DNA from 4 places in the Staphylococcus sp. acrmy genome. Region 2 is predicted to be linked to each of the others. Evidence: riboswitches for the same ligand, from Rfam matches in the RefSeq annotation. Region 2 holds a riboswitch; each other region holds the start of a gene.

Region 1 (9,627 bases), on a different contig from region 2:
TATTATTCCAGAAACACCAATCACACCAGTCATTAATGGTGCAAAAAGTTGGTACACGTTTGGTCCAGTAAGTATTCAACCTTCTGAGTTTATGAAGGTTATACTTATTATCGCTTTAGCCAAGGCAGTAGCTAATCATAATCGTTTTACTTTTAACAAGTCTTTTCAAACTGACTTAGTATTATTCTTTAAAATCATTGGTATCTCTATTGTTCCAATGGCCTTAATTTTACTACAGAATGATTTAGGTACAACGCTTGTAATTTGTGCAGTAATTGTAGGTATCATGCTAGTAAGTGGTATTACATGGCGTATCCTTGCGCCCCTATTTATTGCCGCTTTCATTATTGGCAGTAGCATTATTTTAGCTATTATCTATAAACCATCATTAATTGAGAACCTTCTTGGCGTAAAAATGTATCAAATGGGACGTATTAATTCATGGTTAGATCCATATTCATACAGTGCTGGAGATGGTTATCACTTAACCGAATCTTTAAAAGCTATTGGTTCAGGACAATTATTTGGTAAGGGATTCAATCACGGAGAGGTTTACATACCTGAAAATCATACCGACTTTATCTTTTCAGTAGTTGGTGAAGAAATGGGATTCCTTGGAGCAGTGGTTCTTTTACTTATCTTTTTAGCTCTAATCTTCCATTTAATTAGACTAGCTACAAAGGTTGAGTCTTCATTTAGTAAAATATTTATTATTGGTTATGTTTCATTATTAGTATTTCATATCTTGCAAAATATAGGTATGACAATTCAACTATTGCCAATCACAGGTATTCCACTACCATTTATTAGTTATGGCGGTAGTTCATTATGGAGTCTAATGGTAGGTATTGGCGTTGTGTTATCAATACATTTCCATCAGCGCCAAACTATGCCAATAAAAGACAAATAACTTTCGTAATATAAATTTAGGCTACTAAACTCTCTGATTTGAGAATTCAGTAGCCTGTTTTTTCGTTTGAAAAATTATTGCTTTAGTGTACCGCTAATCAATGTCGAAGAACAAAAACGATAAATGTATCATTCTCTTTGTGTTCCTTTAAATAACATTATCTAGATATTGTGATGAGGTTATTTAACTTCTGGACGAGCTGGCGTTGATGAGGGCAAAGTGTTAATAATGTCTAAACGAGATTTTGTTTTTTTAATATTTACACCTAAAGACGATAATAATTTGACTACATTTTGTAACTTATCCTGTTTACTCATAGTAATCACCTCGTTTTTTGACTTTCATGGATATACTACCCTAATTAAAATACAATTACTACTCATTTTTAAAAATAAATTTCGATTTTTAATTTAATACTTTATAACCATCATCATAAATTTCTTTTTCTATACTGTTTAAATTGGTCGGTGTTTCAAATTCGATACTTACTTGCTGCTTGTCTAAATCTATCTCTACACTGCTTACGCCAATCATTTTTAACAATCGTTGTTTTAGTGCTTCTAATTGTTGTTGCGTTTTAAGCCCATCGATTTTCACTTTATTTACTGTCATTACTACTTACCTCTAATCTTTCATTAACTTTTGAAAAGTCACCAATAATTCTTCCATGGCCTCTTCTTGAGCACCATTATTTACTTTTTCCATAATACAACTTTTCATGTGATGATCTAATAATTTCGTTGCTACACTATTTAACGCAGAACGTGTCGCTCTAATTTGCGTTAAAACATCATCACAATAGACATCTTCTTCAATCATTCTATTAATCGCTCTAACTTGACCTTCAATACGATTTAATCTTGATTTTAAATTTATTTTTGTCTGTTCAGAATGATGTGCGTTATCTTGATTTTCCAAGGTGGTCACCCCTTCTTTCATTCTACTTTATCGTATAATTTCCCTTTACATCCGTCAATCTCAGATACTCGTATTCTGTGAAAATGGTCATGCTATTTCTTATTTACCGTGATACAATTATATTTAAGTATTAAATTACAATCTCAATTTACATGCAAGAATTTTATATAAGGTAGGAGGCAGTATATGATAGATTTATTTTCCTTGTCATTTTCACATTCCTCATTGTTAATTAATATCGTATTTATCGTTGCCTTTCTATTAAACTTGATTTTTGCGTTTGTCATTATCTTTATGGAACGCCGTAGTGCTGGTTCAATTTGGGCATGGCTATTAGTTTTAGTTTTTCTCCCAGTTATAGGTTTCATACTATATCTACTTCTTGGACGCCAAATTCAACGCGATCAAATTTTCAAATTAAAAAAAGAAGATCGTAAAGGTCTTGAGATGATAGTTGATGAACAAATTGAAGCATTAGAAAGTGATGATTTCTCTAAAGGTAATCATCAAATAGTTAAGTTTAAAGAAATGATTCGCATGCTATTATTTAACAATGCAGCTTTTTTAACGACAGATAATAACATTAAAATTTTTACAGATGGAAATGCAAAATTCAATTCCTTAATTGAAGATATTAAAAGCGCGCAAGATTATATACATATCCAGTATTACATTTTCAAAAGTGATAATCTTGGACGTCGAATTTTAGCAGCTTTAGAGAAGAAACTAGATGAAGATCTTGAAGTTAAAATGCTATACGATGATATGGGGTCAAGACTACTAAGAAAGAAAGACTTGAAACGATTCCGTGAGAAAGGCGCGCACGTTGAATCCTTCTTCCCTTCTAAACTCCCACTGATCAACCTACGAATGAATAACCGTAACCATAGAAAGATTGTTATCATAGATGGCAAAATCGGATACGTTGGCGGGTTTAACGTAGGAGATGAGTATCTCGGTCAAGATAAAAAATTTGGCTACTGGCGTGACACCCATTTACGTCTTGAAGGTGACTCAGTAAATGCTTTAGAACTTAGATTTATTTTAGATTGGAACTCTCAATCTAGTCGTGACTTTATCGAGTATGACGAACGCTATTTCCCTGATGTTGATTCAGGTGGCACGATTGGTGTTCAAATTGCTTCAAGTGGACCTGATGAAGAATGGGAACAAATTAAATATGGTTATTTGAAGATGATTTCATCTGCCAAACATTCAATTTACATACAATCACCTTATTTTATTCCAGACCAAGCCTTTTTAGATGCTATTAAGATAGCAGCTTTGGGAGGCGTAGAAGTTAATTTAATGATTCCTAATATGCCAGACCATCCTTTTGTCTATTGGGCGACATTAAAAAACGCCGCTTCTTTATTAGAGGCTGGAGTAAAAATTTATAAGTATGATAATGGTTTTTTACATTCTAAGACGTTAATCATTGATGATGAAATTGCAACGGTTGGTACTACTAATATGGATAATCGTAGCTTTACTCTTAACTTTGAGGTAAATGCTTTTATATACGATGAAGATATTGCTTGTCAGCTTAAACAAGTCTTTATAGATGATATGAAATTATCTTATCGTTTAACACAAGAACTATATAACCAACGTGGTACATGGGTGAAATTTAAAGAAGGTATTTCTCAATTATTATCGCCTATTTTATAATCAACTGAGATATGACTTAACTATATACAATTTATACATTGGAGCGGGATGATGAAATCTTTGGAACTATTGATTTCTATCCTGCTCCAAATCTTATTTCGCCTTCATTATCAATTTATAAAGGAGCACATTATGGAACAATCTCAACAAATAAAGTTAGCACATGATTATATGTATCGTTTTCATGAAAATGACTATTCTGGTCATGATATAGCCCATGTAGAGCGAGTAACATCACTTGTACGTGCTATTTACCAATCTGAACAACAAGGCAATGAATCAATTATTATTCTCTCAGCCCTCTTACATGACGTCATCGATGATAAATTGACAAATAAAGAACAAGCTTTAGATCAATTAAAAAACTTTCTAAATAGAATTGAATTGTCTAAAGATGAACAACAGCATATTTTATTTATCATTCAAAATTTGAGTTATCGCAAGGGAAACAATAATAACGTGGAATTATCAATTGAAGGACAAATAGTTAGAGATGCTGATCGTTTAGATGCCATTGGTGCTATCGGTATCGCCAGAACCTTCCAATTTGCTGGTCATTTTAATGAACCGATGTGGACAGAATCACCTCATTCTAACCCTCCCACTCCTGAAGATATCGTCACCCTATCACCTTCTGCAATTCGCCATTTTTATGATAAATTACTTAAATTAAAAGATTTAATGCATACCTCTACTGGTCGTAAACTTGCTCAAGAACGACATGACTTTATGAAACAGTTTTTAACTCAATTTTACTCTGAATGGCATTTATAAATAGTCAAAAAAGCATCGATACCATTACATGATATCGATGCTTTTAATATACAGAAGTAAATTTATATTCTATTTTTTCTTTTTATTATTTTTAGAAACTACTTGAGTATTTTTACCTTTAGCATTTGAGTCTTTATTTTTCTCAAATTTTTCGAGCATTGGTGCAACTTCTCTTTTAGCTACTTTTTCATAGTATATATTAGCGAAGTAAGTTTGTACAATTAAGAATGCTGCACTGACTGACCAGTATAAACCTAATGCTGAAGCTGAACTTAACGAAATCCAAATAATCATGATTGGTGATACAATCATCATCATATATGTCATTTGACGTTGTTCTTGTGGCATTTGTTTACTTGAAACCCATGCTTGGATAAAGTAAAGTACACCGGCAATAATTGTAATCCAAATGTCAGGATGTATTAAATTGAACCATAGGAAATGTGGATGTTCAGTAATTCCGCCACCAATACGATAACGTAATACGAAATATAAGCCCATAACGACTGGCATTTGAATAAGTACTGGTAAACAACCTAAAGCACTCTTCATAGGGTTAATATCATATTTTTTATATACTTCCATCATTTCTTGGTTAGCTGCCATTTTTTCTTCTTGAGTACGTGCACGTTTAACTTTTTCTTGTACGCCGTCAACTTCTGGTTTAGCAACTTTCATCTTTTCACGCATCATATGACTATTTTTATAGTTTGAAAGCATGAAAGGTAATAACACAATACGAATGACTAAAACTAATACAATGATTGCAATACCATAATCATCATTAAAAACTGAATGGCCTAACCAATGTAATACTTTAGACATTGGTTCGACGAATGTGTTGTAGAAAAATCCATCTCTATTACTAGATTTAGAATAATCACACCCGGCTAAAAAGACCATTACCCCTAATAACAAAGGTAGTAACGCTTTCTTCTTCATTTTTACACCTCTATTGATATATTCACATAGGGCTTATTTTATCATAATCACAGTGTACTAGAAAACAAAAAAGAAAAAAACTATCATTTATTTGAAATAACTTTGTAATTTGGTAACAGTCTTGTCAATATTATGACTACGTGCAATCGCTGAAATCACAGACACACCATCAGCGCCTGCTTGAGCAATTGGTTCAATGTTATCTTCATTAATACCGCCAATAGCTACCATTGGTAATGACGGGTTAAGATTTTTTAAAGTGCTAATCATTTCAGGACCTACTGGTGCACTAGCATCTGCTTTAGACGGTGTAGCATACATTGGCCCTACTCCTATATAATCAACATCGGTTAAATCAGAACCTTGATATTCTTCTTCATTTCCTACACTTAACCCAATAATTTTATCTTTAAAATCATCTCTAAAAGAAGTGACTTCTTCATCATCTTGCCCTACATGAATCCCATCAGCATCAATGGCTAAAGCTAACTCAACATCGTCATTAACTAGAAAAGGAATATGATATTCATGACATAACGTCATTAACTCTCTAGCTAATGTCTCTTTAGCCTCTCCTTTTAATGAATCTGGCCCCTTTTCACGAAATTGAAATAATGTAATTCCAGTTTCTAATGCTTGTTTTAAAATATCTTTAATATCAGAACCTTGTGGTATGTCTTGAGTTCCACAAATAAAATAGACATTCAAATCGTTCGCTTTAAACATATTATTCTACCTCTTCACGTTTAACATCTCGTTCATATGTTTCATAGTTCATTAAATACATTTGATCAAGTAATTGGGGTAAAAATGTGCCTGGTCCTTTAACTTGAGCATCATTTTCAGCAATTTCAGCAGCAATATTATAGAAACTTACCGCTTCTTCCAACACTTGTATTGATGGATGTGTTTCTCTAAATAAGAAACCTGCTACTATACCACCTAATAGACAACCTGCTCCTGTAATCTTAGCCAATAAAGCAGACCCGTTAGATAATTTAACAACTTTGTTATCTTGAACAATCACATCGTCTTTTCCTGTTAAGACGATGGCTGTATTTAATTTCTCATAAGCCTTCTTAGCAATAGTCACTGGATCAAGGTTCGTATCACCGTCTGTACCTTTCATAGTTGTATTCGTATCAACTAATGTAAGAATTTCAGAGGCGTTTCCTTTAATAACTGAAACTTCTACTTCTGATAAAAATCTTTGGCAAAATTGTTTACGATAAGTTGAAGCGCCTACTGCTACTGGGTCAAAAACGATAGGCGTACCTTGTTTATTAGCAATTTTACCGATTGCAAGTATATCTTCTTCATTGGCTTTAGTTAAAGTACCTATATTAATTAATAAAGCGCCCGCTACTTTGTAAAATTCTTCAGCTTCCTCTGGGGCTTCACTCATTGCAGGGCTTGCACCAATGCTAAGTAAACCATTTGCAGTAAAATTTTTAACTACATTGTTTGTATAACATACAACTAATGGATTATCTTGTCTTAATTTTTCTAAATTATTCATCATCTAATCCCACTTTCTTCATATAAGCGAAATGATTTACAGGGCCACGTCCTTGACCAATTTCAGGTGTATATTGAATACTCATTGAAATAAAATCTTTGGCTTTTTTCACTGCATCATAAATTGACTTACCTTTCGCAAGTTCTGCAGTAATAACTGCTGAAAATGTACAACCTGTACCATGCGTATGTTTTGTATCAAAACGTTGGTCTTCGAAAGTATAAACGCCATCTTTAGTGAATAAGAAATCTTTAGCGTTATTTAAATCAGCAGAATGGCCGCCTTTAATTACAACGCCTTTACTACCAATCTCATTAATAAAGATGTCCCCAGCTTTATAAATATTTTCTTCAGTATCAATTTTCAAACCTGTGATTTCTTCAGCTTCAGGTATATTAGGCGTAACCACGTCTGCTAAAGGTAACAATGTATTTTGTAAATGTGTTTTAGTATCATCATCCATTAATGAATCGCCACTTTTAGCTAGCATAACTGGATCAATAACATAAGGGATATCTGAATGTTCTTTTAAAAATCCTTGAATTAATTCCATTGTTTCTTTTGTGGCAATCATACCTGTTTTAATTGCATGCGGTAACTCGTCATCAAAGACGCTTTCAAGTTGTTCTTTTACCCAGCTCGTTTCAAGGTTGTGAATATGTTGTACGCCTTTTGTATTTTGAGCCACTATACTCGTAATAGCTGCCATTCCATACACACCACACGCGTGGAATGATTTTAAATCCGCCATTACTCCTGCTCCACCTGTAGGGTCTGTTCCAGCAATAGTTAAAGCAATCTTAGGTTTATTCATGGTTAGCGCCTCCAAAGTTCCATTGTTCATCTATATATGCCATATTAAAGAAGTTACGTTCGTGTATTGTACTTTGTAAGAAACTTTCTTTAATATCTGCTTTTTCTTGTTCTGTACAATTTTCAGTTAGTTCATCTAATAAGCGATCAAACACTTCTATAAGTGGACGCATCTCAGTACTATAAAAATCAAACCACTTAGCTGTGATTGAATCTCTATTTAAATTGTCATCTTCTAATGCCATTTTAGCCACAACTTCATATACGTATGGACACGGAGCCATAGCTGCGATGGTATACGCTGCATTTTCATGCGCATAAGCGTGATAATACATATGCTTAATATAATGGTCGCCACTTGGAGGCCAAACTTTTTCTTTAACGATTTCTTCATAAGGTTCATTAATATAGTCAGCTAAAATTTCATGCGCTTCTACTTCACCATCAAGCATAAATTCGATTTGTTCAACTAAGAATTTAACGTCTTTCATAGTTGGTGCTTTAGGTATTAAAAGTGCATATAAGTTAGTAAACTCTTTTAAATATGAAGCATCAGCACGTAGATATTGACGTACCGCTTGCTTTGATAGACTACCTTTTAATAAATCTTGAATAAACCCATCATTATAAATCTTCTCAATAATAGGTTGTGAAGCTTCTTTTAATTCAGTTGAAAAAGTCATTTCATTTCCTCCTTAAAAATAAAAAGCTACATTTCAACGTAGAAATGTAGCTTTCATTCTTAGAACATGAATGAAACGTTCACATCACTACTTTCCTACGTTGGTACTAACCAAGTCAGGTTATAAGGGTCCGAATCATTCATCTCAGCCATCAATAAGGCTCCCCTAGTAGCTTTTATTATTTCTTTCACCATATCAAATTGGTAATTAATTAGCAAATAAAAAAGCCAAGACACCTTTAAAAGATGCCTTAGCTAAAATATATTATATATTTAAATTATGCAGTTACCCATTGAGATGCGCCAGCAGTGTTGTATAATTTAACAGCTGCAGCATCTTGAACGTGTTCAGGAGCTTGTGTTGGAGATACACCTTTATATTCAGCAGGTGCTACTGAGTCCCAAGTAGATTGTAAGAATTGATACTTACCTGCTGCACCTGAACTTGGGTTAACAGCTTTGATGTCGCCGCCTGATTCACGTTGAGCAATTTGTTGTAAATGGCTATTAACATTTACTGATGAACCACTTGAAGCTTCGCTACTTGATTGACTAGATTGACTAGTGCTTGAAGTAGCTTGTTGTGGTTGTTGAGTTTGCTCAGTTTGTGGTGCTTGTTGTGTTTGTGTTGGTTGTGTTGTATTTGATTGTTGTTGGTTACTAGTTTGTTGTGGTGCTTCTTGATTGTAAGAAGATGTGTCTTGTGTGCTAGCTTGTTGTCCAGTTGCTTGAGTTGATGTTTGTTGTTGAGCAGTGTTATCTACTGTTGCACCATTAGATGGATGATATTCCCATTGGAAATAAGTGCCATCTGACCAGAAATGATAAGATTTACCATTTAAGTTGAATTGATAATCATAAGCGCCCTCTTGAATAGGACCTTGGTTTAATGATTGATCATTTGATTCTGCTAATTGTGCTAACTCTGCCTTGTTAATTTGAGATTCACTCGCATCAGCTTGACCTGCATTACCAGCTACTACTCCTAAGCCTACTGCTAATGATGAAGCAATAATAGTCTTTTTCATAGTATAAAAATCCTCCTACGTAATTTGTTCATAAATTATTTTACAAGTTACACTTTAACATCCATAAAAGCAGTGTAGGTTACAGTGAAATAAAAAAAGGAAGGTCTTTTTTACATACAAATTACATTGAATAATGGTACAAATTAATTAAATTTAGTAATTTAAAACTTCCATGACAGTGTTTAAGATATTATCTTATACTTTTGTTATGTAATACGATTGAAATCTTTCAGATAATTAAACCCAAAAATTAGGAACCTCCCTTACTTTGTTGGGAAGAAATAAGAGAGGTTCTGAGTATAATTGAAAGATGTTATATATAGAATAGATAGAATTGGAGTTAAAATATAGAAATTTAATTGATATTGGT
Region 2 (4,327 bases):
ATAATTTTTGATTTTGACGGTACTATTGCTAATTCAAAAAAATGTAGTCTCATCGCAACTAAGAAAGCTTTTGGAGAGTATGGTCTAGAAAGAACCTAGTGATGAACAAATTGAATATTATATGGGTATACCTATTGAAAAATCATTTAATTTAATGAGTTCAGTAGATTTAAACGAAAAAGAACTTAAGCAACTCATAAGATTATTTAGAGAAAATTATAAAGAAGTTGAAGAAGCACATTTAAATAGTTATGATGGCATGTTAAATCAACTCGAGACACTTCATAAAAAGGCTAAATTATTCGTGGTTTCTAGTAAAAAAACTGAAGTACTAAAGAGAAATTTAAAGATATTAAAGGTCGATCATTTATTCTTGGAAATCATACGGTCAGATAAAGTAAAAAATTATAAACCATCACCTGATGGTATTCTTTATATTTTAAATAAATATAACTTAAACAAAACTGAAACTATATATATCGGAGATGCTATATTTGATATTCAAATGGCAAAAAATGCAGGAGTCTCTTCATGTGCTGTAACATGGGGAAGTCATAGTGAAGAAAATTTAAAATTAGAAAATCCTGATTTCATTATTAATAGTGTAAAACAAACGAATTTTGAGAGATAAGATAGGTCGGCTAATAAATTGTAAATGTAATTAGATTTTTAATGGTGTTTCTGATTTAATTATTTATTCTCTACGTACTAAGTAATCATTTCCTCCATCTAAATTCCACTCCTAATATAGTGAATTAAATCTTAATTTGTAACTTTTTATCTTAATTGATATACTAAAGCCATAATTGAATATCATCGGATATCAATTAATATTTGCTAGGGGTGCTTTTAAGTGCTGAGAGAGGAATATTTCTCAACCCTTTGGACTTGAACTAGATAATACTAGCGTAGGGAAGCAAATGGATAAAGTAAATTTAAAATAAAATATATTCAATACATATAAAAAGACAGGATACGATTATGGTTGTCTCTATCAACCATCATTTTATTCTGTTTAATAATGTATTTTATTATTAATGATCGCTTTTTTCTAACAAATATATTCCTTTTTTGTGTGCTTAAAATTCTCTTAGCGTCATGATTATAGGAGGATTTTATGAAACAAGAAAACATTGAATTGAAAAAAGGTTTTCCAGCAAGTGAACGTGTATTTAAGCAAGGTGTAGATGAAGATATTCAGGTGCCATTTAGAAAGATTGAGTTATCTGATACACTATTCGACAATGAAAAGCGCCACAATGACCCTTTGTATGTATACGACACAGCAGGCCCTTACCATGAAGATGATTATAAAGTAGACATTTTCAAAGGTATTCCAAAAACCCGTCATCATTGGATAGAGGAGCGAAACGATACTGAGACTTATATTGGACGTCGTATACAATCTATTGATAATGGTTTTAAAAAAGAGGGGCATAAAAATCTTGTTGAACAATCTTTTGACTACCAACCGCGAAAAGCAAGTAAAGCCCATGCCATTACACAAATGTACTATGCTAAAAAAGGCATAATTACTAAAGAAATGAAATATGTGGCATGCCGAGAAGACGTGGACCCAGAATTTGTCCGTGAAGAAATTGCTAGAGGACGCGCCATTATTCCTAACAATGTAAATCACCCTGAATCTGAGCCAATGATTATTGGTAAGAATTTCCAAGTTAAAATTAATGCTAATATTGGTAACTCTATTGTCTCATCATCTATTGAAGTTGAAATAGAAAAGCTTGTATGGGCTATCCATTGGGGCGCAGATACAATCATGGATTTATCGACAGGCAAGAATATTCACTCTACTCGAGAATATTTATTGCGTAATTCTCCAGTGCCAGTGGGTACCGTGCCTATCTATCAAGCTTTGGAAAAGGTTGGTGGTGTAGCAGAGGATCTCACTTGGGAAATTTATCGAGATACGCTTATCGAACAAGCGGAACAAGGCGTTGATTATTTCACAATTCATGCGGGTGTGCGTCTACATCATGTACCACTTACTGTAGACCGCCTCACTGGCATTGTTTCTCGAGGCGGCTCAATTATGGCGCAATGGTGTTTAGCACATCACGAAGAAAGCTTTTTATACGAACATTTTGATGATATTTGTGAGATATTAGCGCAATATGATATTGCTGTCTCATTAGGTGATGGCTTACGACCAGGCTCAATTTATGATGCAAATGATGAAAGTCAAATTGCAGAATTGAAAACACTTGGAGAACTAACTGATATCGCTTGGAAACATGATGTACAAGTAATGATTGAAGGTCCTGGCCATATTCCTATGCATAAAATTAAAGAAAACCAAGAGTTAGCAGATTTCTATTGTAAAGAAGCGCCGTTCTACACACTTGGACCACTGACAACTGATATTGCACCAGCTTATGACCATATTACTTCAGCTATCGGGGGCAGCTAACATTGCAAGCTATGGTACAGCAATGTTATGTTACGTAACACCTAAAGAACATCTTGGTTTACCAGATAAAGATGACGTGCGTGAAGGCGTGGTTACTTATAAGATTGCGGCCCATGCTGCCGATCTAGCAAAAGATCTAAAAAATGCAGAAGAACGTGACAATGCGATAAGTAAAGCCCGTTTCGAGTTTAGATGGATTGATCAATTTAACTTGTCGTTAGACCCAGATAGAGCACGTGAGTATCATGATCAAACGTTACCGACTGAAGCGGCTAAAGTCGCACACTTCTGTAGTATGTGTGGCCCTAAATTCTGTTCAATGAAAATTTCGCATAATATCAGAGAAGAACATCGAGAGAAATTAGAAGGAATGAAAGAAAAAGCCGAAGAATTCAAAGAACAAGGTAGTAAAATTTATCATTAATATAAGATACTGTTACACAATTAAATTATAAAGTATCACATAAAATGCACCCTTAAAAGTTGGACTAAACAATCCCACTTCTAGGGGTGCAATATTTTTTCTAAATTATTATTACTTATCTTTTCTGTTCTTTCTATGTTCTTGACGACGTTGTTCTTCTTTAGATAGAAAATTAGGATACTTGCCAGGATTTTTAGAGCCATCTATGAATCCATATATCAATGGAAAGCCGACAACGCCTATTAGTAAGATGACGCATATACCTAATAACGTATAAACCATATAGTTTAACCTCCTTACATAAAAAGAGAGCAACACAGAAATCTAATGTGATTTCTAAGATTTCATTGTCTCACTCTAGCAAGGTTGACCAGTAATGAAGAAAGTACAGTTACAGTGAGTCTTCAACTCAATCAACTATTGCCAAAACAAAAATGGAGACATCTATGATATAAATGTCTCACTCTCACTAAAAACATTCAAGCTATTATGCAGTTTTTCTAGTTGTGAGATTGATTAAAATTAAACTACCTAGTAGAAATAATGAACTACCTAAAGCTTGAATAGGTTGATGATGATTGGCATCACCAGTTTGAGGCAATGTTTTGTTTGAAGTAGATTGATGTGTATTAGTTTTAGATGATGGGACTTCTGTAGAAGCTACATTTCCTACATAATACGTATTCAATTCACGAGCATTATCTACGGAAGAAGCGTCTGAAGTAGTTGGAGATGGGTTATCTAATTCAGCAGCTTTTGCGATGCCGTGTTCCGCATGTGTGTCTTCACTTGCTAATTGATTAAAATCACTAAATTTATCATTCTTATATTCTACTTCGCCAGTTTTATAAACTCTGTAGACACCTACACCAGAATTTGCTTTATTATGACTTTCAATTTCGAAATAGTTACCTTTATCTATGGCTTTGCCGAAGTTTTGTAAATTCCACTATTAGACATTGCTTCTTGTGCAACTTGTTGTGCATTGTCCTTCGTAACCATTTCTGCAGCTAATGCATGGTTTGAGTTTAAACATAATATTACCGTGCCTATTAGAACAGTTAACACCAATAGAGAAACCTTCTTCACAATGCAAACCCCATTTCATTTATTATCGATTACAGCCTTAGTGTAACACTCAGAATTGAATTAAATAGGGCTTTAAAACGAACGATATCGAAACTTTAACCTAGCTTAAAGAACTCACCTTTTGTAAATTTAGCTTAACAATATTAAAGGTTATTTAAAGTTTATAATTTCTGTGAATTTAGTATTTCTTTTTTGAAAAGTAGGGTATAGCCCATGCCATTAAACAAATGAAGATAATGTGCGCAACCATCCATAAACCATACTCAAGCCAACTGAATTGGAATATCTCACGTCGTGCTAACATAATTAAGAGTGGATAGAGTACGATGAATATCAACATAAGTAACACATAACTTAAGTTATAAAGTGGCTTAGATATATGA
Region 3 (9,627 bases), on a different contig from region 2:
CCGTACTTATTTAGAGACATTTTTAGCTCCAACCCAATTATATGTTAAGCCTATTCTTGCTTTGAAAAAGGCTGTCCAAATTAAAGGCATGAACCATATTACTGGAGGCGGCTTCTACGAGAATATTCCACGTGGCTTACCTGAAGGGTTAACAGCGAAGATTGATACACAATCATTCCCTACACCAAAAGTATTCGATTGGTTACAACAACAAGCCCAAATACAAACAGATGAAATGTATAACGTCTTTAATATGGGTATTGGCTATACAGTTATCGTAGAACAGAAAGATGTTAAACAAGCAATTGAAATCTTGAAACAACAAGGCATCTCAGCTTATAAAATTGGTGACGTTATAGCTAACCAAGACACACCTATTATCTTAGAGGGGGTAGAATAGTGGCTAAAGTAGCTATCTTCGCTTCCGGTTCGGGTAGTAATTTTGAAAATATTGTACAACGTGCCGATAAAGGTGAACTTAATAATATTGAGATTACTGCATTATACACAGACCATCATGACGCATATTGTATTGAGCGTGCTAAAAAATTAAAGGTTGCGGTTCATGTAAATGAGCCAAAGAGCTTCGCATCTAAAGCTGAATATGAACGCCATTTAATTCAATTGTTAGAGCGTGATGAGGTTGAATGGATTATATTAGCTGGTTACATGAGATTAATTGGACCTGACTTACTTGATGCTTACGAAGGTAAAATTTTAAATATCCACCCATCATTATTGCCAAAATATAAGGGGAAAGATGCGATTGGACAAGCATTTAACAGTGGCGATAGTATCACTGGTTCAACAGTCCATTATGTTGATAGTGGGATGGATACGGGAGAAATAATTGAACAACGACAATGTGAAATTAAAAAGGACGATACCAAGGAAGATTTGGAAGACCGTGTAAAACATTTAGAATATGAACTTTATCCTAGTGTGATAGCTAAGATTATTAAATAAGGAGTTAAGTTAATCATGAAAAAAGCAATTTTAAGTGTCTCAAACAAAAGTGGAATAGTAGAATTTGCTAAGGCGTTAAGCAACTTAGATTATGAATTATATTCAACTGGTGGAACGAAACGTGCTTTAGAGGAAGCGGCTGTCCCAGTCAAATCTGTTTCTGATTTAACTCAATTTCCTGAAATTATGGACGGACGCGTAAAAACGTTACATCCTGCCGTACATGGTGGTATCTTGGCTGATCGTAGTAAACCTGAACATCTTGAGCAATTATCAGAACATCACATTGATTTAATCGATATGGTGGTCGTAAACTTATATCCTTTTCAAAAAACAGTGGCCAATCCAGATGTCACAGAAGAAGATGCCATTGAAAATATTGATATCGGTGGGCCTACCATGTTGCGTGCAGCAGCTAAAAACTTTAAACACGTCACTACAGTCGTACATCCGGCTGACTATAATGAAGTAATTGAACGTATTAAAGAAAATCGGTTAGATGAAGACTATCGCAAGGAATTAATGATTAAAGTCTTTGATCATACAAACGAATATGACCATGCGATTGTGAGCTTCTTTAAAGGAGATAGTGAACAATTAAGATATGGGGAGAATCCTCAACAATCAGCTCGTTTTGTCCGCACATCTACAAGTAAACATACGATTGCTGGGGCAAAACAGTTACATGGTAAAGCATTAAGTTATAACAATATTAAGGATGCCGATTCTGCGCTTGCCTTAGTGAAGAAGTTCGATGAAGCGGTCGCTGTGGCTGTTAAGCATATGAATCCATGTGGTGTAGGTATAGGTGAAAATATTGAAATCGCCTTTAAAAACGCTTATGACGCTGATAATCAATCAATATTTGGAGGCATTATTGCTTTAAATAGAACAGTCACACGTGAGCTAGCTGAGACGTTGCATTCAATCTTTTTAGAAGTGGTTATTGCCCCAAGATTTACTGATGAAGCATTAGATATTTTAACGAAAAAGAAAAATATTCGTTTATTAGAAATTGATATGACTGTTGATAAACGTGAAGAAGAATTTGTATCGGTATCAGGTGGTTATTTAGTTCAAGATAAAGATAATTATGAAGTTGCTAAAGAAGAGATGAAGGTAGTGACTGAAGTTGAACCGACCGATGATCAATGGGAAGCTATGTTATTAGGTTGGAAAGTTATTCCATCTGTAAAAAGTAATGCGGTCATCTTGAGTAATCATAAACAAACAGTAGGTATTGGCGCAGGACAAATGAATCGTGTAGGCGCTGCAAAAATTGCGTTAGAACGAGCAATTGAAATCAATGAAAACGTCGCATTAATCTCAGATGGATTTTTCCCAATGGGCGATACGGTTGAATTAGCTGCACAACATGGCATTAAAGCCATTATACAACCTGGTGGTTCTATTAAAGACCAAGAATCTATAGATATGGCAAATAAATATGGCATTGCTATGGTAACGACAGGCATGCGTCACTTTAAACACTAATTATTAAAACTATAGATATGGAAAGGGGTATTTCAAATGAAAGTATTAGTTATTGGTGCTGGTGGTCGAGAGCATGCATTAGTTTCTAAATTGAGTCAATCGCCTTTAGTTAAACAATTATATGCTATTCCTGGCAATGATGCGATGGTAACGCTAGCGGAAGTGCATTCAGACATCGCTGAAAATGATCATGAAAAGATATTGGATTTTGTAGCTCAACAGCAAATTGAGTGGGTTATCGTAGGGCCAGAGCAACCATTAATCGATGGACTACCTGATAAATTACGTGAAGCTGGTGTTAAAGTCTTTGGTCCTAATAAAGATGCTGCTCAAATAGAAGGATCTAAATTATTCGCTAAACAGCTTATGGCTAAATATCATATTCCGACTGCGGATTATAAAGAAACTAACAATAAAACAGAAGCATTAGATTTCGTTAATACATGTGAGTTACCTATCGTCGTGAAGAAAGACGGCCTCGCAGCAGGTAAAGGCGTTATCATCGCCCATACTCGTGAAGAAGCAATCGAAGCGGTCGAAGAAGTGTATCCTGAAGAACAAGGGAAAGTCGTTTTCGAACAATTCTTAGAAGGTGAAGAATTCTCGCTAATGACGTTTGTTAATGAAGAATACGCAGTGCCGTTCGATTGTATTGCACAAGATCATAAGCGTGCTTATGATAATGATGAAGGGACAAATACGGGTGGAATGGGTGCATATTGTCCAGTGCCACATATTAGTGAAGGGGTATTGAATCGCACGAATCAAGAGATTGCGCAACCAATTGCTAAAGCGTTGAAAGCAGAGGGTTATAACTATTTTGGTTTATTATATATTGGTGCGATTTTAACGTCAGAAGGACCTAAAGTCATTGAATTTAATGCCCGTTTTGGCGATCCGGAAGCACAAGTGCTATTAAGCCGTCTTGAAAGTGATTTAATGGCTCAAATCGTCGCTTTAGATCGTAAAGAGCCTATTCGTTTCCAATGGCATAATGATTTCGTCGTCGGCGTTATGTTAGCTTCTAAAGGCTATCCTGGATTATATAATAAAGGCGCCAAAGTCTCAGGCTTCAAGTTGAATGATGAGTACTTTGTGAGCGGGTTACGTAAAGAGAATGATGACTTTGTAACCTCAGGAGGAAGAGTACTTCTCGCTATTGGAAAAGGACAAACGATTGAAGCCGCACAAAAAGCCGCATACCAAAACGTTGAACGCGTAGAAAGCGACCAATTATTCTACCGTAAAGACATAGGAAATAAAGCATTGAAAAAATAAAAGTGATAGGTAAGAAAGGAAAGTTTACTTTCTCTCTAACTATAAAACTAGCTCTGAAAAATCTACGATTAGACTTTTTCAGAGCTAGTTTTTCTATATTCGCTTTTAACTTAGCCTACTTTTCCAGAAACACGAGCATCGGTAATGCCGGTAATTGGGAAGGTTTGTGATAGATAGAAAGCTAAAGCTAAAATACCAATTAAACAGATCACGAATAGTATATCTTTATATGAGAATGGAGCTTTATAATAATACGTTCTTGGTCCATCTTTAAATCCTTTAGATTCCATGGCTACTGATAATTGATGGGCACGACGTATATTTTGACTTAAAATCGGAATGATTAAGTGTTTGAAACGTTTTAACCCTCGATAATTCGAAGCATCAATCATTTGATAGCGCATTTTTAAAGAACGTCTAAGTTGGATCAGTGATGTAAAGATTAAAGGTACCATTCTGATTGCTGCCATAAAGGCATAGGCAATTTTAGGTTTGATTTTTAGATGTTGCATTAAACTATAGAATATCATGACGATTTGTGAAGTTAACGCAATTAAGATACCAAACATTGATACTGTAATTGTCCGTAAGGATAAATGTATACCACGTACGATACTTTCTATACTAATTTGGATAATTCCCCAAGTGAATAGCATGTGTGTACCGTCACCATACAGAATCATAAATAATGATGATAGTAGGGCAAAGAATACGGTAACTAGGAGAAAAGACCCAGTTATCTTAAGTTCAGTGCCATTAAATAACATTAAGAATATAAACATTAATAAAGTAATGTAAATCATGTAATCAAAGTTATGGACGAAAATGATAAAGAAGAATAAAGCGACGCCAAACAATAACTTAGTTATGATATTTACATCATCAACGAATGTGAATCGTTTTTTCCAACGCTCAAACATGTGCTTCACCTTCCATTTTCACGAGTTTTCCATTGTCCACGTTTAAGCGACGTGTAGGGTAACGGTGTATGATTTCTGGATCATGCGTAACCATGACAATCGTTTGCCCTTTAGCAACACGTTCTTGGAAAAGTTCAATTAATTGAAATGTATTATGACTATCTAGACCAAAAGTTGGTTCATCTAATAAAATAATTTCAGCTTTTGAACTTAACGCGGTCGCTACACTTAAGCGACGTTTTTGTCCCATTGATAATTCAAATGGGTGTTGGTTTTTAACATTTTCCAAATGCAATAAACTCAAAAGACGTTGCGTTTGTGCTTCGGCTTTTTTTGGTTCTTGATGGTTGTAATGAATATGTATTTCCTCATATACAGAGTTTGTAATGAATTGTAACTCTGGATTTTGATAAACGAGATACATATGTTGTGCTGCATCTTTAATTTTCTTCAATAAAGTATCTTCGTAATGCATTTGCCCTTTATATTTTATTAACTGCATTATAGATTCGAGAAGAGTAGTCTTTCCAGTACCATTTTTCCCAGTAACTGTAATCCATTCACCAGGATAAATAGATAATTCTGGTATTTGGAATAAGTCTTTCTTACCACGAGTAACTCGCCCATCTTTATATGAGAAAATTGTTTTATTGTAATCAGGAGAAAGAGCATAACGTTCTGGTGCATGATTCCACGCATGAGGATGCCAAACACCGAATTCAGTTAGTAACTCTTCGCAATTTTGTAAGATGTAATCAGGTGTATTATCGGCAATGATTTCTCCCTCATAGTTCATTAAGATAACGCGATCAACGTGTTGCCATATATGTTCAACTTTATGTTCAACGATAAGCACTGTTTGATCCGTCCATAAATGAATTAATCGTTTCCACAAATCCGCCGTAGCGTCTACATCTAACATTGCCGTAGGTTCGTCTAGGAAGAGCGTATCAGCTTCTTGTAAAATAGTTTCCACAATAGCTAATTTCTGTTTCATCCCGCCACTCAAGTGGTTAACATATGTAGTGTCAGTTACATTTAAATTCACAGAAGCAAGGGCTTGTTGAATTTGTTCGTCCATTTCACTACGTGGGACTTTCTTATTTTCTAAAACGAAAGCTAATTCTTCATAAACTTTCGGCATACAAAATTGAGTATCTGGATCTTGAAAGATAACCCCTGATTGTTGATTAATTTCTAATTCATCATATTTCATAGGTAGTTCTATTAAATTAGGAACAATACCACTTAGCACATTAAGCAATGTGCTTTTACCAGATCCAGAAGGACCTAGTAAAAGCACTTTTTCTTTATCTTTAATTTCAATATTTAAATTATCGAAAATTTTTCTTTCGCCATTTGGATATTTAAGACGTAAATTTTTTGCTTTTAACACAATGATTTCCCCTTATAGGTTGTCGTAGTCTTTTTGAGAAGCTGGACGGAATAGTTTGGTTACGCCAGTTTGATCCAACGCTTTGACAATATAATAAGATAGTAATCCGGCAACTACGATACCGCTAATCGCACGGAAAACAATGAATAATAGTAAGTTCCAACCTGCTACTTCATTTAAATAACCGTAGAAATAATCTACTGGGAATGAAATAAGCGCTGTAGTTAAACCAGCTAATGCCGCTACCATTAAAGATCTTGATTTATATTTAAAAATAGCGAAAATGATTTCACATGCTAAACCTTGTAAAATGGCATAAATAATCGTTGGAATATCAAATTTACCCATAACAATAGTTTCACCAGCACCAGCAGCAAATTCTGCAATTAAGGCGATACCTGGTTTAGGAATAATTAAATATGCGACGATAGCAGCCATAAACCAAACGCCGTATGTGAGTTGCTCAATATGAAGACCTGCAACTTGTGCTACGTTGTATGCAAACCACCATAAGTTATAAATAATTGCAAATACTACAGCAATCAGTACAGTTACTAATATTTCTGAAAGCTTTAAACCTTTTGACATAAAGTTTCCTCCTAAAAAAACGCACAACCCTCCGTAGAAAGTTGTGCGTCTCAAATAAAATACTTTATATAAAAGTTGAAATTATTTATGTTAGCAACACTTTCCTACGCTAGTCTTAGCTAGTTCAGGTTCGAAGGGTTTGAGGCTACACCTCATCTCAGCATACACACCCCTAGTGCGTTGTTATTTAATTTAGTTTAAATGTATGACTTTTCCTAATTAATGTCAAGGTCATTCAGGGATTTTGGTTAAAACTGATAGGAATTTATAGATTTTATATTTATTTATTTTAGAACATAAAAAAAACTACCAATCCACGTTAGGGGATTGGTAGCCACCATACTTATATGTCTAAATTAGTCTAAAGTGTCTTGAACATCTTTTTTAGTTTGTTCAGTGTCATTAGTTTTTTCTTCGTTTTGGTCTTTTAATTTTTCTTCTACTTCTTTAGCTTTTTCAGCTGATAATTTTTTAGCATCTTCGTTTGTCATAATGCAACACTCCTTATACGAATAATTATTACAGTTATAGTCTACCCATTAGAAATAAAGATAAACTTTTATAGGTCTCAAGTTGTATTTTATTCTTTAATAAAGACAAGAGTAACAACTTCATATATAATGAATTTTGAGGTGAACAGTATGTCTTTTCTTAAGAAACACACCGAGATAATTTATAGTTATCTTATCGGTCTCGTTTCACTCTTCACGGGTCTCATTATTTTAGTTAATTTACCTTTAATCAATGAATTAAAGGATAAAAATAAAGCTGAATTAAAAATTCATAATTTATGGGACTTCCTTAATGCATTCTTCAGTGAAATTATTAGAGTGATGAGTAGATTCATAGGCAACTTTCCTATTATAAGTGCAGTCATAATTATTTTATTTGGTATTATTGTAATGTTTATTGGTTATACATTATACCGTACTACTAAATATGATTACGACATCTCAATATTCTTTTTAATTATTGGTGTTTTATACTTCCTTATTACAATTACCTTAATGACTCAAGTATATGGCTTTTGGGCAGTGATTTTTGTTTTTCCATTTATTATTCATACTGGATATATCGTTTATAAAGATGAACTTAATCAGGAAAATAGAAAAAGTCATTATCTATGGATAATTATTTCATACGGAATAAGTTATTTAATTACCCAAATTTCGTTATACGGTAAAATTGATGCAAATGAAATTGCACCAATTGATATTTTAAGCGTAAATACATTCTTTTTAGTTATGTGGTTATTAGCGCAAGCTTCTATCTGGAATTTCTTATTCCTAAGACGCGCATTACCATTAACTAAGGAAGAACTTGGTGAAGAAGAACCTGAATTATCAAGAGCAAGTAAAGGAAATGTTTCGAATCAATCTAAAGTTCATTTTAAACAACTACAAGATAAAACATCCGAATATGCACATAAGACGAGAAGAAGTGTAGATTTAGATAAAATCAGATCTAAACGTGATAAGTTTAAAAACAAATTTAAAAATATCTTTAACATCGAAGAGGACGATATTCCAAGTTGGATGAGACGTCCTAAATGGATTAAACCTGCTTATGTAGAAATCTTCTGTGGTTTCATTTTATTCTTATTTACTTTTATAGAATTTAATAACAGAAATGCTTTATTTGTGTCTGGTGAATGGGAGTTATCACAAACTCAATATGTAATTGAATGGATAACATTATTATTGTTAATGTTCATCATTATTATCTATGTTGCTACCACATTGACACATTTCTTAAGAGGTAAGTTTTATTATTTACAACTCTTTATGATAAGCATTCTATTCTTTAAATTGTTAACAGAATTTATTAATATTATGATCCATGGTTTGCTTTTATCTGTGTTTATTACGCCAACTTTAATTTTAATGTTAATTGCAGTCATCGTCGCATTTACATTACAATTAAGAGAACGGCCATAATTGAATACGTTTCGCTAAGAGGCTGGGACATTTATATAAAATGTCTTGGCCTTTAGTTTTGCTGATTTGACGTTAATGTGTGTAATGAAAATTTCAAATTTGTTAAAATGGTAACGTGCCTAAATAAGAAACATTTTCAAAAAGTAAAAGTAAGTATAAATATGATTTAAATAGGAGAATTCGATAATGAAAATAGCAACGTTAAATAAAGGAAAAGAAACAAAATATTTAAATCAATATCCATTGGTAAACGAAGATGATATTTACCAACACGATCATTTAAAAGAAGGCGATTTATTTCAATTAGTCACTGAGGATAACCGATATGTTGCGACAGCTTATGTAGGTCGTCAACATAAAGGTTTAGGTTGGGTATTAAGTTATGATCAAAATGAAGACATTAATACGCCATTTTTCGTAAAATTATTTAAACAAGCCTTAGAAGAACGAGAATATTATCGTCACATCGAAGGCACTAATGCCTATAGATTATTTAATGCGGAAGGTGACGGCGTTGGTGGCTTAACGATTGATAATTATAACGGTCATTTACTGATTCAATGGTACTCAAGAGGCGTGTATAAATTCCGCTACAATGTTATTGAAGCAATTCAACAAGTATTTGAGTTTAGCTCTATTTATGAGAAGATGCGCTTTAAAGATTCAGAGTACACTGGTGGTCATGTGCTAGGTGACACACCTGAATTTCCAATTGTGATTGAAGAGAATTTCACGTTTTATAATGTAGATTTAGATGATGGGTTAATGACTGGCATATTTTTAGATCAAAAAGAGGTACGTAAAAAATTACGTGACCAATTTTCAGAAGGAAGAAAAATACTGAATTTATTCAGTTATACAGGTGCTTTCTCAGTAGTTGCTGCCAAACATGCTGAGCATACTACAAGTGTCGACTTAGCCAATCGTTCACGCGCGTTAACAGAAGAGAATTTCGGTTTAAATGCTATCGATCCTAAAAGTCAATACATCTATGTAATGGATACATTTGATTTCTATAATTATGCAGCACGACACGGTAAGGAATATG
Region 4 (9,627 bases), 190 kb from region 2:
TAATTCTTCATAACGTGGAGAATTTAAGAAGTTATCCACTGAGATATGAATAGCGTTTGGAACTTGCTTGATTGCACGGTCAGTTAATGTTTTTTGTGTAATAACAAGTTGTGCATCGTTTGGTAATTGGTTGATTGCAGTATTTGTAACGTTAACGTCTGAAATACCTGCTTTTTTGAATTTATTACGTAACATACTTGCACCCATTGCACTTGAACCCATACCCGCATCACATGCGAAAATAACATGGTCAACGTTGCTATAGTCGTGAGCGTCAACGTCTTCAGTGTTGTAGTCATCAAGTAAGTCTTCTGCATTTTCTTCAGATGATGCGTCTTTATCATCTTTATTAGCTGTATCGTCAGTTGCTTCTTTTGCTGCGCCAGTGCCTGTAGTAGCACCAGTTAATTTAGATGAGACGCTAGATTTTTTACCTTTGTTAGATTCCATTTTAGCTGTTGCAGCTTCTAAATCTTGTTTAGGTTCTTTAGTGAATTTCATGATTAATGCGGCAACTGCGAATGAAACGATTGTTGCTAAGATAACACCTAATAACATGTGTAAGAATTCGCCTCTAGGTGCGTTTAAGCAATACACGATGAATGAACCAGGTGAAGCTGGGCTCTTGAATCCAAAGCCTGTTGCTTGGTAAGTAGCAACGCCAGTCATACCACCTAAAATAACTGCTAAGAATAATAACGGACGCATTAATACATATGGGAAGTAGATTTCGTGAATACCACCTAAGAAGTGGATGATACCTGCACCATATGAAGTTGCTTTGGCTGTGCCTTTTCCGAAAATCATGTAAGCCAATAAGATACCTAAACCTGGACCAGGGTTAGATTCGATTGTGAATAAGATTGATTGACCAACTTGTGCTGCTTGGTCTGTACCAAGTGGTGTGAACACACCATGGTTGATTGCGTTGTTTAAGAACACGATTTTAGCTGGTTCTACGATGATACTTACTAATGGTAATAAGTGAAGGTGAACTAAGAATTCAACTGCCACTGATAAGATATGCATAATGAATTGCATGATTGGCGCCAAGATTTTGAAGCCAAGGATTGTCATAATAAATGCTAGAATACCTGCTGAGAAGTTGTTGAATAACATTTCAAAGCCTTGTGGTGTTCTAGGTTGTAGGAATTGGTCGATTTTCTTCATTAACCAACCTACTAAAGGACCCATAATCATTGCGCCAAGTAACATTGGTGTATCTGGTAATGCAACGATAACCCCCATAGTTGCTGTCGCGGCAACGATACCACCACGTAGGTCGTGGATTAAGCGGCCACCACTGAATGCGATAAGTAATGGAATTAAGTATGTGATCATTGGTCTTGCTAATTGAGAAAGTTCTTTATTAGGGAACCAACCATTATCTATGAAAATCGCAGCGATAAAGCCCCATGCGATGAACGCACCGATGTTTGGCATGATCATACTACTAAGGAATGAACCAAACGCTTGGACTTTACGGCCGAGACCTTTTTTCTCTTGTGTTTCTGTCTGAGCCATAACTACACCTCTTTTTTTATTATTATTGTGTGTCTTTATTGTAAGGGGGAGAGAAAGCGTCTACAACATAAAGAAAATGCGACTTTGTCACAATAAATGTGACAAGAGTATGTATAACTAGAAGTATTCTAAATTAATGTCTGTGTTGGTTATTTTTATTGAAAATGAGGATGGCGTAGGGAGCAAGAGGAGTGTAAAAATGGTGACGATGAAGGTGGTTATTGGATGGCAAGAGAAGGATGGCGTGGATGACAAGTGGTAGGTAGGGACTCACTTTCGTTGAGACGCGTTCCTGTGGGAAAGGCTCGTGCCTGTAGTCACTCGGCACTTTCTATTCCACTAGGAGTCGCTCAACTGCGTTCGTTGTGACGTGGGAGGTTATTCGAGTAATTCTCTATATTATTGTTGTGGTGTTTGAGTGATGCTATTTTTAGCAAAGTGGTAGGTAGGGACTCACTTTCGTTGAGACGCGTTCCTGTGGGAAAGGCTCGTGCCTGTGGTCACTCGGCACTTTCTATTCCACTAGGAGTCGCTCAACTACATTCGTTGTGGCGTGAGGTCATTATTTAAGAAATGAACGATTATTTAAAGGATAAATAGGTTAAATAATAAATAAGTAAATATTTAAGGAGTGAGGTATATGTCAGAGACACAAGATACAGGTTGTATTAAGTGTGGACATACTGAAGTTGAAGAAGGTACGTTATCAGCTACAGGTTCAGGAATCTCAAAATTATTAGATTTACAGCACAATAACTTTAAAACCATAACATGTAAAAATTGTGGTTATACTGAGTTCTATAAAGAAAGTGCAAATAGAAAAAGAGACTTCATCGATTTATTCTTTGGAGGATAAAAGATAAATACTTTTAAACAGTGGGGTAAGAGCCACTGTTTTTTTGTGTTTTCTTTAATTTAAGATCATATTTTGTAAAGAGGATAGTAACCAGTTGGAAATGTTATAGGTTAGGCTTCGGGTTGTGTGGCTGTATAGTGCAGGGTGTCTAAAATCAGGGAAATTCAGCTTAAAATAAACAAGAATTCTAATTTTGTAGGACTTACATGTATCCAATTGTTGTAACTATTGGTACGATAATCTTAATACTTTATTTCCATGGAAATACAATTGGGAGGTGTGGTTATGGATTCTAATACTGAATTTAAAAAAGGAGTCTTGTTTGCGTTAGGTGCGCATTTATTATGGGGAGTTCTTCCTATTTATTGGAAATTAATAGGGGGAATAAGTGCGTTTGAAATTCTTGCCTATCGTATCGTGTTATCAATGATTTTTATGGTGCTCATGATTTTCATTTTGAAGAAAACGAACACATTTAAGCGAGACATAACAAATTTAGTTTCACATCCGATACAACTTATCGTGATTATCATTGCGGGGTACGTTATTACGATAAACTGGGGAACATTCATATGGGCAGTGTCAAATGGACATGTGCTACAGGCAAGTTTAGGTTATTACATTAACCCATTAGTAAGTATTCTATTGGCGTTCATTTTCCTAAAAGAGAGATTTAATAAGTTTGAAACGTTGGCTATTATCTTTGCGATGGTGGGCGTAGTCTACATGACCATTCGTGTCGGCGAGTTTCCGTTTATTTCACTAATGCTAGCATTTTCATTTGGTATTTATGGTTTGCTTAAAAAATTAGTGCGAGTTGAAGCGATGAGTAGTATCGCAATAGAATGTATCGTTACTGCACCGACGGGTCTTATTTACATGGCTTACTTATGGCAAACGAGTCAAAGTTCAGTAGGTATAAATATGGATAGTTTCTGGCTTCTATTTTCAGGGATGATTACGGCAGTGCCACTGATCTTATTCTCAGCAGGTGCTAAACGTATCCCACTATCATTAACTGGCTTTATTCAATACGTCAGCCCAACGCTAATATTTATCCTAGGCATCTTCGCCTTTAAAGAACCATTCGATATTCATCAATTGATTACGTTTATATTCATTTGGGTTGGTATCGCGTTATATAGTATTTCTCAATACGTGAAAATGAAACGTAACGCTAGACCTCAATAATGTGAATTTAATACATCGTAAAGGAATTTCTATATAACGTAGGAATTCCTTTTTTAATTCAATTCTATGTAAAAAAATTCAATTTTTACCACAAGCTTTCAACTTAATATTACTTATTAGATTTATTATCAAAGATTAATTATAGATACAATTTTGAAACTACAAATACATAAATTAAATAAAAAATGTGCACAATTTGTTGTAGAAATAAAAATTTAATTAAAATATAATTATATAGTGTTTTTTAAAATAGAAGCTTTATAGGAGACGGTATATGGAATTTTTGGGATTTTTAATAATTATAGGGTTAAGTGCATTTTTTTATAAGAAAATTAAATTGTCTTTGGCACAATCAATAGGTTTAGCAATTGGAAGTATTATATTATTAAATATTTTATTTTATACTATTCTATTTCTCGGTTTTAAAGTATCAATAATTTTGGTTTTCATCGTTGTAGCTATACTTTTGTTTTTACAGAGAAAAAATATCTCTGATTGGAAAAAAGGGGATATAGTAGTAGATAATACTATTGAATTTAGTAGTGAGATTGAAAGTATGGCTATAGAGAGCGATATGATTGGTGAAAATATTCCTATAAACAGAGCAGAATATTTTAACATGGGGACTGAACAAAATATATCTGAAGATGTTTATCCTATTATATATAATGCGAAACCAGCAAAAAATGAAATGAAGTTTATGGAGTATGGATATTTAATAACTACAAACGAAATTGTATTAAATAGACAAATAAAAAATAAAAATAAAGAAGATAAGAAAGAAAAATACACAAATGAAAAAGTTAGCATTCCATTTCAAAATTTATATAAGCAATATAGATTTGGAAAAACATCTTATCTATTATATTACGAACGTCCTAATATGATAGTTAGAAATTTACCAGAGTCGTTAGCAAATAAAATAAATTTTGTTATTGAATCAGGGTGGTCTAAAATTGTAAATGAAGCGTTAAAAAATAAAGCATTTACAGAAACTGAAGTTGAAGAAAATAAACAAACTAAAGAATTAGAGAAAATATTTGAGAATATTAAAGATAACTTAGATATTAATAATATTTCAAATTCAATGAGTAATGCTCAGTTTGCAAATGTTAGTTTGCAAATGAATGAAGACTTGAATAGGTCTCAAATTAACGCTAGATTTAGTGAGAGAACTGATAAAACAACTGGTGAACGAGTAAAAGCCAAAGGTTATGGTGTGGCTGGAGAACATGCGGGAACGGCGTTTGATAAATTAAAAATGAAAAATGCTGAAGGTTTCGGTCATAAGAATAAAAAAAATGGTCCAGATAGAGCTGTAAACGGTAAATTCATTCAAACAAAATATTGTAAAAATGCTAAAGCTAGTGTGAATTCAGCGTTCCACACTGTAGATAAACATCAAACTGCTAAATACATATACAAGAAAAAAATGATGATTTTAGAGGTTCCAAAAGATCAATATTCGGAAGCAATAAAAGAAATGAAGAGAAAAATAGAAGGTGGGGCTGTCCCCCATGAAAATAATCCTAACAATGCACATAAATATATAAAAAAAGGTGCTTTAACTTACAATCAAGCACAAATTGCTCAAACAAGTATATTTGATAGTAAAAAACATTCAGTTTATATAGACTCACAAGGAAATAAAAAAACTGTAACGTTAGCACAAAAGATTAAATACTCTGCAGGTATTGATTTTATACACGGGGCAAGTACGGCAATTCCTGGATCGATAGTCTCAGGTGTATGGATGTATTGGACATGTAGAACCTCTGGCTTAGACTCTAAGGAATCTTTTAAAAAAGCTAGTATTTCATTCATAAAGCCTATTGCTTATAGCGGTTTTACTTTTATGATTGCTTCTCAATTTGCTGGTAGTCAGGCAGGAAAAAAATTAGGACAAGCGTTAATTAATACAAAAGTGGTTAATAAGTTTGCTAAAAATTCTTCTAAAAACGCTACAAAAATGGTGACCGGAGGAACTTTGATAGCTATAAATGTTGCTGTGACGTTTGGGCCAGATGTTTATAATATATTAAAAGGAAGAATTTCTTATAAACAGCTTGTAAAAAATACAGTAGCCACAAGCGCTGGATCTTTAGGTGGATTAGCTGGGGGAGCAGCTTTGGGAACCTCATTTTTACCAGGGATTGGTACAGTTATTGGGGCAACTATTGGAGGAGCTATTTCAACAATGGCAGTAAAAAAAATTATGGATAACTTTGTTGAAGATGATGCTGTTCAAATGATTAGAATTGCAAAAGAAGAGTTTATTGAGGTTGTAATAATGAGTAGTGTGAGTAAAGAAGAATTTGAGTATATAATTAATAAAACATTTTTAAATAAAGACTTCAATAAAATTTTAAAATTAATGTATGCTGCAAACTCACATAGAGACTTTATTAAAGAACTATATAATAATTTATTAATTGAGGTATATGAGCAAAGAAAAGGGCCTGATGATGCTGAAATTATTGCGTTTGTAGAAAGTGTTTATGATAAAAATCAAGGAATAGTTTAGTAATAAAAATAATTTCTTAATTAAAAAAAGTAATAGAATAACTATTAAGGCTCTCTTATGTAATATACTTACAAATTTTGTATTACAAAAGAGGGTCTTTTAAATTTAATATAAAGTATAGATTTATGAAAGTTAGGAATAGTTAATAGATGTGAACTACGTATTTATAATCAGTTAGACTTATTTAGAAATATTCGTGTTTAGTAGCTTTTAAATTTAAGTTAACTTATTTTGCATATTTATCTAAAAAATAAATCATATGACAATAAAATAAAGGATGATATAAAATCTTATTATTACTCTTTTTTGGTAATTATAATACTTAAAATGGTGATTGTAAGAGACGATTATAGTAAATTGTTATCAATCCTAATTAGGAGATAAAGTCAATAAAAAACGCTCGAAATACTAAAATAAAATTTTTAGATTATTTTAAGCCTGGAATAGCGCGACTTTGAAAGTTTTTACGAACTTTTGTCACTAAATAGTGGCTTTTAATTATTGTAAGATTTAAGTACAATTAAAGTAATTCATAGCCAGAGTAATCATTTCTTACTTATGTAGGAGGTGATTATTACTGTTTATTTGCATATTTAATATAAACTTTGAAGTTTTTATTACTTTAAATGTATTTTTATCTTTAGCAATGACTATATTTTTTGGAAAACTCAATAAAAAATAACCCTTTATTATTGGCAGTAATAAAAGGGTTAAATAAACTAGTAAGAAAAATAGAGATTTCATACTCTATATTCTAGCTATGGTGTATGATTCCAACTTGTAATTTACAAGTTGGTTTTTTTATTTATAATGCTAATTTAATACTAGGTTAAGTTTCAATGTCTGTCAAACTCAAAAAGTAATATTTAACTTATAAAATTATTTTATTCAATATAATATTAACATAATCATCACATATCAATCGTGTCTACTAAATAACAAACGGTTTGTAAAATAATCTTTTGGGTTGATAGTTTGTTGAATTTTTCCGGTTTCTTTTAGCCACAATTGTAGGTCGTTGTAGAAATCGTCGCTTATTGATAAATCATTTGTGAAGCATTTTGTTGTGGCTTCGATGGTATCTTTATTTAATTGGTTATTTATATCTGTTTGTGTGTATTGGGCATAGATGTTAATTGCGTCTTCAAGGTTTGTATTGATGTACTGAATTGCTTTTTGAATGACTTTGATAAATCGTTTGATTTTAGTACTTTCTGTATCTAATTTATTAGGCGTAGTAATAAAAATTAATTGGCAAAAGTCTGGTACGTTGTAATCTTTTAAAGCGAAATAATCTACGTTAAGGCCTTTACTTCTTGCTTCTAATATTTCAAAATTTTCAAAGATAAGTGTAGCAGCATCGGCTTTATCATTTAGTAAAGCGTCGGTGTGATAAAAGCTATTGTTAACTGGCGTAATATCACCGTCTTTATACTCTACGCCATCAGCTTCAATCATCGTTTTGGCGATAGCAATGCCACCTAAACCAGGTGCACCAGGATATTGGAGACGTTTGCCAACTAAATCTTTAGGTGTTGTAATGCCTTTATCTTTGTTGTACATTACGCCACCATTCGTATGTAAGTATCTAGCGAATCCTACTACATTTTGGTTGCTTGCTTTATCTTCTACTAAATGGATAGGTTCAGTAATGGCGATATCCATTGAACCATTTTCAATTTCTTCTAATGCATCAAAATGTTTTTCAGGTTCTATCATTTCAATCTCTAAGTCGTGTTCTTTAAACCAACCTTTTTCAATACCTAAAATTAATGGTAAATGATCAGGATTTAAAAACCATTCTAAACCGACTACTAATTTTTCCATAAAAAAATTCCTCCAATAAACAGTTTTCCGTAAAAAAGTGAATGTTGAAAGAAATGCATAAATATATTTTCACTTTCCTACGTTGGTACTAACCAACAGGTTCAAGGGTTGAAAGGTTTACTTTCTCTCAGCAATTAATATTGCCCCCCTAGTGACTTGTTTTACCTATTTATAACATAGCATAGATGAAACTGATATAGAAATTAAAGTTAAAAAGTATTAAAACAATAGCAATAACATTATTGGAAATAGAATGGCTAGATTAAAGAGATTTATAAAGAAACTGACTAAGAGCGTATTATTTTTGGCTGGAAAATAAATGATAAGTGAGCAGACTAATAGAATAAAACTAGCAATGAGAAAGTACACGCAAATGTCGAGACCAACTTGAGATAGGTTATGTAAGTTATAAAGTACGAGCGTTATTGCTATTAAATAGTTGAGCAAATTTAGTCCATATATTAGTAGCTTCATGATTCATCACCACTCCAATAATTAGTTATCGAACTCTCTTTTATCTTATCATGTATGTTTGTTGTAAATTTATTTGAAAAGTTAATAATTGAGACAAGCGATTGTACTATTTTCCCAAATAAAAAATACACTTATAGCATTGGGAGGACTATAAGTGTATTGGCCATAAAGCCTTTTTTGGGAATATACAAATGTTTGGGTTTTAATAAAATGTATGACAGGGTTACATTTTATTGTATGGAATGTTGGTGATTGATAAATGTACTCTAAATTTAAGGAAGTCTAAGTCTAGTACAAACTAATTTGAAAAAGAAAAGAGTATATATTCTCCGGCACATTATAAATAATGCCAAGTTATCCCAAATAGATACTTAATTTATGTATCTAGCTTGTTTTACCCGTTTGTTTTGTTTTAAAACTGTTTTTAACAATAAAATGTATAAATTTAATATCTTTTTGAAAATTATGTAGAAATGAACCTTTATTTCAAAATAATATAAATTAGTCCAAGAATCATGGTAATGCTAGCTGAAGCGTTATTAAGCATATGTACAAGAATACTATCTTTCAAGCTACCACGACGTTGATAGGCCATATACATGCCCATGCCCATTAACATATACATCAAGAAGCCGATAATATTTACTGAAGCATGATTAATAGAGAAGATGGCCGATGATAGAATGAATGGCAACACGAATGCGCCTCTTTTAAAGATAGTTTCTTTGAAAATGCCTCGGAAAGTGTGTTCTTCTAAATATGGTCCGACAAAAGTAATCGCTATAAAGAAAACGATTAAGGCGATAATAATTGATGGGGTTAGATGATCAATGCGTTCTAAATTCTTCATTAATGCTTTATCATTGGCAGACTGTGATTGACCGTATACAACTCCCATTAGTAGAGATAAACCAATTGCCATTACACGCAATAAGAAAAACCAAAGGATATCAATCCCAACATCTCGAGGTTGTAATTTCAAATGTATATTTTCATATGTATGACGACGATAATATGTTCTCACTGCCCAAATCACAAACATTGAGACGATAATGAAAACGACAGATAGACCAATGGTTAGACCTAAGCTATCTTTAGCCACTGTGAGTCCTAAAATTGATAGTGCTAATATTGCTGGAATTTGAACAAAAATCATAAAGAATATAAAAATTAAAACGTTAAGAAATCGATTGCCTTTCGGTTTAACTAACTTTTGATGATTAGGTTCTAG

What was found. Region 2 has a riboswitch for thiamine pyrophosphate ahead of thiC (phosphomethylpyrimidine synthase ThiC). Riboswitches for the same ligand answer to the same signal wherever they lie in the genome.
Region 1: another riboswitch for thiamine pyrophosphate. It lies ahead of tenA (thiaminase II); the one in region 2 lies ahead of thiC (phosphomethylpyrimidine synthase ThiC).
Region 3: another riboswitch for thiamine pyrophosphate. It lies ahead of FH144_RS02880 (ECF transporter S component); the one in region 2 lies ahead of thiC (phosphomethylpyrimidine synthase ThiC).
Region 4: another riboswitch for thiamine pyrophosphate. It lies ahead of FH144_RS01360 (ABC transporter substrate-binding protein); the one in region 2 lies ahead of thiC (phosphomethylpyrimidine synthase ThiC).

Annotation. Positions count from the first base shown of each region.
Region 1 is NZ_JALCVE010000011.1:16,444-26,070, forward strand. It holds gene FH144_RS10360 (FtsW/RodA/SpoVE family cell cycle protein) at 1-910, shown strand, start outside; gene FH144_RS10365 (Lmo0850 family protein) at 1,090-1,227, opposite strand; gene csoZ (putative copper chaperone CsoZ) at 1,316-1,522, opposite strand; gene csoR (copper-sensing transcriptional repressor CsoR) at 1,535-1,828, opposite strand; gene cls (cardiolipin synthase) at 2,015-3,499, shown strand; gene FH144_RS10385 (HD domain-containing protein) at 3,632-4,273, shown strand; gene yidC (membrane protein insertase YidC) at 4,343-5,215, opposite strand; gene thiE (thiamine phosphate synthase) at 5,303-5,941, opposite strand; gene thiM (hydroxyethylthiazole kinase) at 5,943-6,734, opposite strand; gene thiD (bifunctional hydroxymethylpyrimidine kinase/phosphomethylpyrimidine kinase) at 6,727-7,548, opposite strand; gene tenA (thiaminase II) at 7,541-8,230, opposite strand; TPP riboswitch at 8,306-8,407, opposite strand; gene FH144_RS10415 (transglycosylase family protein) at 8,508-9,257, opposite strand; gene FH144_RS10420 (single-stranded DNA-binding protein) at 9,613-9,627, opposite strand, start outside.
Region 2 is NZ_JALCVE010000001.1:83,455-87,781, reverse strand. It holds partial or broken gene FH144_RS00420 (HAD family hydrolase) at 1-631, shown strand, start outside; TPP riboswitch at 830-932, shown strand; partial or broken gene thiC (phosphomethylpyrimidine synthase ThiC) at 1,118-2,855, shown strand; gene FH144_RS00410 (hypothetical protein) at 2,967-3,137, opposite strand; gene FH144_RS00405 (LPXTG cell wall anchor domain-containing protein) at 3,343-3,543, opposite strand; gene FH144_RS00400 (hypothetical protein) at 3,774-3,944, opposite strand; gene FH144_RS00395 (DUF898 domain-containing protein) at 4,123-4,327, opposite strand, start outside.
Region 3 is NZ_JALCVE010000002.1:227,482-237,108, reverse strand. It holds gene purM (phosphoribosylformylglycinamidine cyclo-ligase) at 1-400, shown strand, start outside; gene purN (phosphoribosylglycinamide formyltransferase) at 400-966, shown strand; gene purH (bifunctional phosphoribosylaminoimidazolecarboxamide formyltransferase/IMP cyclohydrolase) at 982-2,460, shown strand; gene purD (phosphoribosylamine--glycine ligase) at 2,497-3,738, shown strand; gene FH144_RS02890 (energy-coupling factor transporter transmembrane component T family protein) at 3,849-4,658, opposite strand; gene FH144_RS02885 (ABC transporter ATP-binding protein) at 4,651-6,054, opposite strand; gene FH144_RS02880 (ECF transporter S component) at 6,067-6,642, opposite strand; TPP riboswitch at 6,727-6,826, opposite strand; gene graF (glycopeptide resistance-associated protein GraF) at 6,999-7,133, opposite strand; gene auxA (lipoteichoic acid stability factor AuxA) at 7,284-8,579, shown strand; gene FH144_RS02865 (class I SAM-dependent rRNA methyltransferase) at 8,766-9,627, shown strand, end outside.
Region 4 is NZ_JALCVE010000001.1:275,494-285,120, reverse strand. It holds gene FH144_RS01380 (PTS mannitol transporter subunit IIBC) at 1-1,524, opposite strand, end outside; gene FH144_RS01375 (zinc ribbon domain-containing protein) at 2,165-2,380, shown strand; gene rarD (EamA family transporter RarD) at 2,666-3,571, shown strand; gene FH144_RS01365 (hypothetical protein) at 3,846-6,095, shown strand; gene FH144_RS01360 (ABC transporter substrate-binding protein) at 7,014-7,922, opposite strand; TPP riboswitch at 7,980-8,082, opposite strand; gene FH144_RS01355 (CPBP family intramembrane glutamic endopeptidase) at 8,878-9,627, opposite strand, start outside.